3 regions of the Streptomyces sp. ATCC 21386 genome follow, and region 2 is predicted to be linked to each of the others. Evidence: riboswitches for the same ligand, from Rfam matches in the RefSeq annotation. Region 2 holds a riboswitch; each other region holds the start of a gene.

Region 1 (3,263 bases), 2.4 Mb from region 2:
CCATCACATCGACGCACGAGGGCAGTTGCTCGCCGAGATCCGGCGTGTGCTGCGGCCGGGCGCCGCCCTTGTCGTCTCCACCACCCATCCCACTGCTGACTGGACCTACTTCGGCGGCTCCTATTTCGCGGATGAACGGGTGAAACTGCCGTTCGGGGACGAATTCGAGATCAGTTACTGGCAGATGACTCTGGAGAAGTTCCTCGGAGAGCTTCTCGGAGCCGGATTCATGCTGGAGGAGCTGACGGAACCGCGCGCCACGCCGGAGGCCCGGCTCGTCGATCCCCGCCGGTACGACAAGACCCATCGACAACCGACCTTCCTGGCCGTGAGGCTCCGCTGCCCGTAACCCGACATCGCTTCCACGCGACCTGCCCCGGCATCGTCCTTTTCGGCGTCAGAAAGCGATCGGTTTGGCCAGCAACAAAAGATCTTGATCCAGCCCTTCGAGTACCAGGTGAGGAACCACTTCGAGGGCGACGTCCAGGGCGTACTCCAGTGCCGCCGCGCTGCGCGATCTGTCCACATCCAGCGCCTCGGACCATTTGCGTGGTTGGTAGCGCGCCAGCATCGAGAAGGTGTAGAGGAGCAGCCACCATGACATGAGGGGCGTAGGGGGCGTCTTGCCGGGCTCCAGGGTGGGTCTGAGATACCGGTCCGCGACGAAGCGGTACTGAGGCGCCCTCGCGTCGAAGAAGCTGTCGATCTCTGCCGCCTCCATGCCGTTTCTGGGCGCCGGCCAGCAGAATTCGACGGTGAACCGGCCGGGGCGAATCTGTCGGAAGGAGTCTGCGGCGCTACCCAAGAGCTGTCCGCCGTTGAGCCCCGGGTACTTGGGGAGGAAGTCCTCCAGCCAGGCTTTCCTGTCCTGCGGTTCGGGGAGGTCGTTGTTCACGCAGACCGTTGCACTCAGGTACTCGACCGCCTTTGCCGGCCGGGGTGCAGCTCTGCCCATGCGGGGCTGGACGACTGGGCGGCTGTCGGCGATGAGAGTGACGGCTGGGGCGGTCGTCAGCCCAGTGATCGGTACTTCGGCGAGTTCGGGAATCGAGTTCCACAAGGATCCGATACTGATCGCATTCTCTGTTCGTGGCGATCCGGTGGCGTCGGACACTGCTTGGAACGCGCCCGAACCGTCAGGTCGTACCGAGACATCAGGGATGGCCGACTCCATGTTGAGAGCCTTCAGGCCGTGCTTGTTGAAGGTCCATGTGCCCGGTACATGCGCGGCTGCCATTGCGAGTCCGGCTTGGACGAGGCCGTAGTACAGGTTGATCGGACGCGTGGCGGCGGAGACGACCCGCGCCGCGTGCAACTGCTCCTCGAACTGCTGCAGGGCGGCGGCGAAGGTGTGCCTCCTGGACGCCGAGTCCTTGAGCAGTGTCTTGTCCAGCAGGCTCGTCCGGCGGTGCCGCAGCGCTACCCGGACCAGTGTTGTCCCGTCCATGCCCCCGCCTTCCCAGGTGTCTCACGTGCCGGACAGTGTGCCTTGGAAAGGGCAGGTCGGCACGAGATCAGTGGGATGTCGGCCCATCGAGCTGATGAAGTACGGGCGAGCCGTTCGCTTGTCTCGTGCTCATGGCCCGGCGCGCGGGCTGGATTTACTAGGACGTCCAACTATATAGTCGTGAGCGTAGGCCCGCGGTGCAGGGAAGCCGGTGTGATTCCGGCACGGTCCCGCCACTGTGACCGGGGAGTACGCCGTCGAGCAGGACGCCACTGGCGAGCAGGATGTCGGGAAGGCGGACGGCGCGCGCTGATCCGGGAGTCAGGATACCGGCCGTGGGATTTGTTCCGTGTTGTCCACGAGGATGGAGCTGACACGCATGGCACCGGTGTGCGTTCACGATCCCAGCGAGGCTCGACCGCCCGTTCGCGCTGGTCTTTTCCGGCACTCCACCGTCAGGGACTGACGGCCTTTCGCCATACGCGATCTCGCGCCGCCCCCGCACGCCTCCGGACACCCTCGTGTCCCTCCGCGCGCGGAGCAACTGGCGCGCCATCCGGATCACCTGACGAGAGCAGGCACCCATGGTCCGCGTACAAGACCGCGCCCCCGTGCGCGAGTTGACCCACTTCATCGGCGGCAAGCACACCCCGGGAACCTCGGGGTCCTACGGCGATGTGTACGACCCCAACACCGGCGAGGTCCAGGGCCTCGTGCCCCTCGCGAACCGTGCCGAGACCGAGGCGGCCATCGCCGACGCCGCCCGTGCCCAGCAGGAATGGGGCGCATGGAATCCGCAGCGCCGCGCCCGCGTCCTCCTCCGCTTCCTCCAGCTCGTCGAGCAGGAGAAGGACGCGCTGGCCCGGCTGCTGTCGTCCGAGCACGGCAAGACGGTCGCCGACGCGCACGGCGACCTCCAGCGCGGCCTCGAAGTCGTCGAGTTCGCGGCCGGCATCCCGCACCTGCTCAAAGGGGAGTTCACCGACAACGCCGGGACCGGCATCGACGTGCACTCACTGCGCGCGCCGCTCGGCGTGGTCGCCGGGATCACCCCGTTCAACTTCCCCGCGATGATCCCCCTGTGGAAGGCCGCTCCGGCCCTGGCCTGCGGAAACGCCTTCATCCTCAAGCCGTCGGAGCGGGATCCGTCACTCCCGCTCCGGCTCGCCGAACTCTTCCTCGAAGCGGGCCTGCCGCCCGGCGTCCTCAACGTCGTCAACGGCGCCCGCGAGGCCGTCGACACCCTGCTGGAAGACCCGCGTGTCGCCGCCCTCGGCTTTGTCGGCTCCACCCCGGTCGCCGCGCACGTCTACGCCACCGCCGCCGCCCAGGGCAAGCGCGCCCAGTGCTTCGGCGGCGCCAAGAACCACATGATCGTGATGCCGGACGCCGACCTCGACCAGGCCGTCGACGCACTGATCGGCGCCGGGTACGGCTCGGCGGGGGAGCGCTGCATGGCGATCTCTGTAGCCGTCCCGGTCGGCGAGGACACCGCCGACGCGCTCGTGGCCCGCCTGAAGGAGCGCGTCGGCTCGCTGCGGATCGGCCGCAGCGACGACCCCGAAGCGGACTTCGGACCCCTGGTCGGCAGGGACGCCCTCGACCGGGTGCGCTCCTACGTCGACCTCGGAGTCGAGGAGGGCGCCGAACTCGTCGTCGACGGAAGGGACTTCACCCTGCCCGGACACGAGAACGGTTTCTTCGCCGGAGCCTCGCTCTTCGACCGGGTCACCCCGGCCATGCGCATCTACCAGGAGGAGATCTTCGGCCCGGTCCTCTCCGTGGTCCGCGCGACCGACTACGAGGAGGCGCTGCG
Region 2 (3,263 bases):
TCGTACGCGAACGACGCGCCCCGCAGGGCGACGAGTACGGGCTCGCTCATGTCAGCGGCCTTTCCAGGACGAATCCAGTACGAGGGTGAGGGCGGCCACGGCCGCCAGCAGCGCGGCACTGGCCATGGTGAATCGCACGGACACCCGGGCCTCGGGCACCAGGACGCGCAGGGTGCCGTCGTACCCGCGCCCGGCGAGCCCGGTCTGCAACCGCGCCGCCCGGTCGAAGGCCCGGACGAACGCGGTGGCGCCGAGCCCGGCCAGGGAACGCCAGGTGGCGGCCCGGGTGGTGTGCCCCAGCCGCGCCGCCTGCGCCTCCCGGATCCGGCGCACCGAGTCCAGGAGGAGGAAGCTCATCCGGTACGTCACCAGCGCCACGTCCACGACCGGCGCGGGCACCCCGGCCCGGACCAGCCGGGGCAGCAGGTCCGACATCGGGGTGGTGAAGGCGAACAGGAGGACGCCGAGGGAGGCGGCCGAGGTACGCAGCAGCAACTCCCCGGCGCGGACCGCTCCGCCGTCGGCCGGGGTGACGAACCCGTCCGGCCCGCCCACCTGGACGAGCAGCGGCAGCGCGCCGGTCACGCAGAAGCCCAGCGGCACCCGGTAGGCCCGCCACAGCCGACGGCCGGGCACGCCCGCGGGGCCCAGCAGCACGACGAGCGAGGTCAGCAGCACCAGGGCCGCGCCCGGCCAGGGCGGCAGGGAGATCGCGAGCACGGTGAGGCCGAGCCCGAGGACGGCCTTGTCCACGGGATGACGGCGGCGCCAGCGACTGCTGTGCGCCGCCGCGTCGATCGGCAGCACCCGGGTCAGCCCCGCCCGGCCGGGTCGGCCCCGGAGCGGCTGGAGGAGCCTGCGTCGCCGGTCGGGTCGGAGGCGCCGGACGCCCCCGACGCGCCCTTCGCCACCGCGGCCGCCGGCACATGCGCCGCCGGGCCGGACGCGCTCGCGGTCGGGGCCGCTACGGTCGCGTCCACCGGCTTCTGCGCAGCCTTGTCGGCCTCCCCGGCCGCGTCCAGCAGGGCCCGCGCCCGGGCCTCGCCCTGGCGCCGGCCCCGCCGGACGCCGAAGTAGTAGGCGAGGACGCCCGCGCCGAGGGCGGCCTGGAGGGAGAAGAGCGCCGACTCGATCTCGCCGGAAGGCGGTTCGTAGAGAGGGGAGAACCACGGCTCGTAGTCCGGCTCGATCTCGGTGATCGCCGTCTCCGCCTCGCCGTCGGCGCCCGAGAACGGCTGCTCCTTGTGGTCGCCGAGGCCGAGGGCCAGCGGCAGGACCGCGAGCGCCGCCACGACGAGCAGCAGCAGTACGTTGATCTTCGTGTTCCGGCTCATCGGGCCACCGCCTCGGTCTCGTTCTCCGTCCCGGCACCGGCGCGGCTCCGCCGGTCGGTCAGGAGCACACCGAGCCGGGTGAGTTCGCCCTTGCTCGACTGCACCAGCAGGCGCATCACCAGCACGGTGAGCAGACCCTCGCTGACCGCGAGCGGGATCTGGGTGACCGCGAAGATGGAGCCGAACTTGCCGAGCGCGCCCAGGAAGCCGCTGCTCGGGTCGGGGAAGGCGAGCGCCAACTGCAGGCTGGTGGCGCAGTAGGTGACCAGGTCGGCGACGAACGCGCCGAAGAACACCGTCACCATCAGCGGCACGCCGAAGCGTCGCAGCAGCCGGTAGACGCCGTACCCCGCCCAGGGGCCGGCGATCGCCATGGAGAAGACGTTGGCACCGAGCGTGGTCAGACCCCCGTGGGCGAGCAACAGGGCCTGGAAGAGCAGGGTGATGGTGCCGAGGACCGCCATGATCGGCGGCCGGAACAGGATGGCGCCGAGACCGGTGCCGGTGGGGTGGGAGCAACTCCCGGTGACCGACGGCAGCTTCAGCGCGGACAGGACGAAGGTGAAGGCACCCGAGGCACCGAGCAGCAGCGTGCTCTCGGGGTGCTCCCTGACCTCACGGGTGAGTGCCCGTACTCCGTGGACGACGAACGGCGCGGACGCGACGCCCCAGGCGATCGCGTGCGCCGGAGGAAGGAAACCCTCGGCTATGTGCATGGCTCAGCAGACCCTCTCCAGCACCTCGTGGATGGTTGACGCGCCTTGGCCGGTCTCCTGGCTTACGGGTGACACCGCCCGTGCTCCGCCTTCCCGGGTCCGAAGACCCAGTGGCTGTCCGTGAGGACCGGAGCCGGACTTCCCGATCACAGTGGCGAGGGCCGCACCGGCATCACACCGGATTTCCCGTTCACCAAGGCGTGGTGACAGTAGTGCCCCGACAAGGACGCTGACAAGCGGAGGCGAGGGGTGCGCGGGCGCCGTGCGACAGCTCACACCCGGGCGCACGCTCCGGCGCACGCCTCGCGCGTCGGTGGGAGCTCGCGGCCTGACCGACGGCCCTGCCCGTCCTGTTCGCGGCCGGGACGTCGCTCCTCGACACCGTGGACGGCTCGTTCATGAACTTCGCCTACGGCTGGGCGTTCTCCCAACCGGTCCGCAAGGTCTACTACAGCCTCACCGTCACGGGCCTGTCCGTGGCCGTCGCCCTCGTCATCGGCTCGGTCGAACTCCTCGGCCTCGTCGCCGAGAAGGCCCCTCTGCACGGCACCTTCTGGTACCGGGTCGCCGGCCTCGACCTCAACACCGTCGGCTATGCCGTCGTCGGCCTCTTCCTCGTCACCTGGGCGGTCGCCCTGCTGGTCTGGCGGTTCGCGCGGATCGAGCAGAAGTGGACGACCGGCTGGCCGCCGCACCACGGCCCACACCCTGGTACGCGTGCAGCCCGTCAGTGCGCGTGCAGCCCGTCCGCGAGATGGCCGTGGCTGTGCCGCCACCCGGCCCGGACGTGTCGGGCGCCCACCAGATGGGGGTGACCGGAGGGCAGCCCGGCGTGCACGTGGGACGTCGACGACGCCGGCCACAGCCGTACGGCCGTCAGCGCCGCGCCCAGCGCGAGCGAGCCCAGGGCGAGCACCGCCCAGTTCAGCCCGGCCGCAGCCCCCAGCCATCCGGCCAGCGGATACGTCACCAGCCAGCAGCCGTGCGAGAGGGAGAACTGGGCGGCGAACGCGGCCGTACGCTCCCCGGGCGCCACCGAGCGGCGGACGAGACGCCCGGCCGGAGTGAGCACCGCAGAGCACGCGGCACCGAACGCGGCCCAGAGCGCCAGTAGCGCGGGCAGCCGCCAACTCCCGCCCTGTGCGGCGGTGACGGCCCCGAGCCCGGCGAAGACGCCGGCCAGCGACAGGGCGCCCGGCAGCATCACGGCACG
Region 3 (3,263 bases), 1.8 Mb from region 2:
GAGCGACAGCGCCCTCAAGGCGTACGCCATGCAGCACCCCGAGTGGGCGGAGGCCCTGATCCAGGTCGAGAGCGCCCGGGTGGCGGGAGCCGTCCGGCTGCTGTCCGTGCGGCTGTTGCTCGGCACGGCGTGCGGCAGCGTCCTGCTGTTCAGCATCTCGGTCGCCACCCGATTCGGTCCGGGCCTTCCGCTGGGCGGGGTGTCGCCGCTCGGCTCGGCGGTGATCGGCGCGGTCGGTGCGGCCCTCGTCACCGCCCTCGGCGCATGGCTGGGCAGGCTCCTGCGCCACCGCTCAGCCGACTCCCGCAACGGCGCCGTCAGCGGTGGTGCGGCCGCCGGGGCCGAGCCTCCCCCAGCGCCCGGTTCAGGACCCGGAGCCGTTCCGTGACCGGGGTGAGCCCCCACCACAGGCCGGCCCCGGCGGCACCGAGCACGGTCACCACCAGCCAGACCAGAGCACGCACCTCACCGCCCGGGACCAGCAGCGCGGCCAGGGCGCCCACTCCGACGGACAGCACGCCCATCACGGAGCAGAACAGCGCCAGTGGGGCAGCCGCCGTCACCCGTTGCCGCCAGACGCCCGGCTTCCGCAGGCGCGCCGAGGCGGTCTCCTTCGCTCGGTCTCCCATGTGTGCACCTCCCGTCCCCCGAGCGGATCTTCACGATCCGCCCGCTCCCGGGTCCACAAGCCCCGCCAGAAAACCACACCACGCCGCGTAGCGAAAGACGAGCAGCGCGTCACGATTCCCGTTCGAGTCACGGACCATGACGCGCCGGTGCCCGGCGGCCACTTCCACGCAGTCGCCCCCGTTGTCGGAGTAGCTGCTCCTGACCCACACCCGTGCCGACGACTCCCTGCCGATCACACCGACCTCCTCCAAGCCCAAGAGTCAGCGCACCGACACGGCGTCCACCGCGACGACCCGAGCGTAGTGTCCCGCCTCCGCGTGGGTGCGGTGCTTTCGTACTGCCGTTCCCTCAAGTGTTCCCAGCCTGGGTATCGGAGAAGAGCGCAGAAAGAGCCGATTCGGGCGTCTGGCGATATTTCAGCGATGTGGGGCTGAGCACACCCCTGCGCCGCAGGTCAACAGCAAGTTGACGGGTCTTCCGGGAGCGTGGTGGACTGCCGGGGCCATGTACGACGGCAGGAGAGGAAGCCGGTGCGATTCCGGCGCGGTCCCGCCACTGTCACCGGGGAAGAACCTCCCGGGAGCCAGGAACTCTCGCCGTCGGTCTCGTCGAACCAGGGCGTGGACACCCTGAGTGAGGACATATCGCCATGCGCGGCTGCCGCCTGAGTGCCTGTACCGGTCCCTCGTCCGACCTCGCGATCGGCTGAACCGGTGCGTGCCGACCGCGTGTTCGCGTACGGCGCCACCGCCGGAATCCTCGGTGACCTGCTGCTCGGTGATCCTCGCCGGGGGCATCCGGTCGCCGCGTTCGGGCGGGCCGCCGGCGCCGTGGAGCGGGTGTTGTGGCGGGACCACCGGGGGTGGGGCGCGCTGCACACCGCCGTGTGCGCGGGTGGCGCCGTGACGCTCGGGGCCGTCGCCTCGTCCGCCGTACGCCCCTCGCGTGCCGCCTCCGTCGCGTTGACCGCCGCCGCCACCTGGGCCGTCGTCGGGGGGACTTCACTCGGGCGGGAGGCCCGGGCGATCGGGCGGTCCCTGGAGGCGGGGGACGTCGACGGCGCGCGGGACCGCCTGCCGCATCTGTGCGGGCGGGACCCTCAGGCGCTGGACGCGGACGGGATCGCGCGGGCGGTCGTGGAGTCCGTCGCCGAGAACACGTCGGACGCGGTGGTCGGGGCGCTCGTGTGGGGAGCCGTCGCGGGTGTGCCCGGGCTGCTGGGGTTCCGGGCCGTCAACACGCTGGACGCCATGGTCGGACACCGGTCCGAGCGGTACCGGCGGTTCGGCTGGGCCTCCGCGCGGCTGGACGACGTGGTGGGGTGGCCGGGGGCACGGCTGACGGCGGTGCTGGCCGCGGCCTCCGGCGGGGACGCCCGGGGGGCGGTACGGGCCTGGCGCGCGGACGCGCACAGGCATCCGAGTCCCAACGCGGGGCCCGTGGAGGCGTCGTTCGCGGGGGCGCTCGGAGTGCGGATGGGGGGCACGTTGTCGTACGGGGGGCGGGTCGAGCACCGGCCTGTGCTCAATGGGGAGGGACGCGCCGTCGCCGTGGGCGACATCGAGCGGGCCGTGCGGTTGTCCCGGCGGGTCGGATGGCTGGCTCTGGGGATCGGTGCGGGTGTGTCGCTGCTGCGGTCGAGGAGTCGGGGATGAGTGGCGGGCTGTTGGTCGCCGGGACGACCTCCGACGCCGGCAAGAGCGTGGTCACCGCCGGGATCTGCCGGTGGCTGGTGCGCCGGGGCGTCAAGGTCGCGCCGTTCAAGGCGCAGAACATGTCGCTCAACTCCTTCGTGACGAAGGAGGGAGCCGAGATCGGGCGGGCGCAGGCCATGCAGGCCCAGGCCTGCCGGGTGGAGCCCACCGCGCTCATGAACCCCGTGCTGCTCAAGCCCGGGGGCGAGCGCAGCAGTCAGGTGGTGCTGCTGGGGAAGCCCGTGGGCGAGATGAGTGCGCGCGGCTATCACGGCGGGCGGCAACAGCGGCTGCTCGGGACCGTGTTGGACTGTCTCACCGAGCTGCGGGGCACGTATGACGCGGTGATCTGCGAGGGGGCCGGCTCTCCGGCCGAGATCAATCTGCGGCGGACCGACATCGTCAACATGGGGATCGCCCGGAACGCCGGGCTGCCCGTGCTCGTGGTCGGCGACATCGACCGCGGTGGGGTGTTCGCGTCGTTCTTCGGGACCGTCGCGCTGCTCTCCCCCGAGGACCAGGCCCTCGTCGCCGGGTTCCTCGTCAACAAGTTCCGGGGCGACGTCTCCCTGTTGGAGCCGGGGCTGGACATGCTGCACGGGCTCACCGGCCGGCGGACGTACGGGGTGCTGCCGTTCCGGCACGGGCTCGGCATCGACGAGGAGGACGGGCTGCGGGTCTCGCTGCGGGGGACGGTGCGGGAGTCGAACGTCGCGCCGCCCGTCGGGGAGGACGTGCTGCGGGTCGCCGTGTGCGCGGTTCCGCTGATGTCCAACTTCACCGATGTGGACGCGCTCGCCGCCGAACCCGGTGTCGTGGTGCGGTTCGTGGACCGGGCCGAGGAGCTCGCCGACGCCGATCTCGTCGTCGTCCCGGGGACCCGGGGCACGGTCCGGGCACTGGAGTGGCTGCGGGAACGGGGACTCGCCGAGGCGCTGC

The links. Region 2 has a riboswitch for cobalamin ahead of GWK25_RS21645 (energy-coupling factor ABC transporter permease). Riboswitches for the same ligand answer to the same signal wherever they lie in the genome.
Region 1: linked by a shared signal. The riboswitch ahead of GWK25_RS11525 (CoA-acylating methylmalonate-semialdehyde dehydrogenase) and the one ahead of GWK25_RS21645 (energy-coupling factor ABC transporter permease) in region 2 are both predicted to bind cobalamin.
Region 3: linked by a shared signal. The riboswitch ahead of GWK25_RS29345 (cobalamin biosynthesis protein) and the one ahead of GWK25_RS21645 (energy-coupling factor ABC transporter permease) in region 2 are both predicted to bind cobalamin.

The regions. Positions count from the first base shown of each region.
Region 1 is NZ_JAAVVL010000001.1:2,626,400-2,629,662, forward strand. It holds gene GWK25_RS11515 (class I SAM-dependent methyltransferase) at 1-349, shown strand, start outside; gene GWK25_RS11520 (YaaC family protein) at 398-1,447, opposite strand; cobalamin riboswitch at 1,606-1,800, shown strand; gene GWK25_RS11525 (CoA-acylating methylmalonate-semialdehyde dehydrogenase) at 2,032-3,263, shown strand, end outside.
Region 2 is NZ_JAAVVL010000001.1:5,075,604-5,078,866, forward strand. It holds gene GWK25_RS21630 (energy-coupling factor ABC transporter ATP-binding protein) at 1-50, opposite strand, end outside; gene cbiQ (cobalt ECF transporter T component CbiQ) at 52-807, opposite strand; gene GWK25_RS21640 (energy-coupling factor ABC transporter substrate-binding protein) at 813-1,334, opposite strand; gene GWK25_RS21645 (energy-coupling factor ABC transporter permease) at 1,331-2,050, opposite strand; cobalamin riboswitch at 2,080-2,285, opposite strand; partial or broken gene GWK25_RS21650 (HoxN/HupN/NixA family nickel/cobalt transporter) at 2,392-2,733, shown strand; gene GWK25_RS21655 (MFS transporter) at 2,778-3,263, opposite strand, start outside.
Region 3 is NZ_JAAVVL010000001.1:6,829,378-6,832,640, forward strand. It holds gene GWK25_RS29330 (hypothetical protein) at 1-388, shown strand, start outside; gene GWK25_RS29335 (hypothetical protein) at 318-629, opposite strand; gene GWK25_RS29340 (DUF397 domain-containing protein) at 660-866, opposite strand; cobalamin riboswitch at 1,111-1,243, shown strand; gene GWK25_RS29345 (cobalamin biosynthesis protein) at 1,344-2,285, shown strand; gene GWK25_RS29350 (cobyric acid synthase) at 2,282-3,263, shown strand, end outside.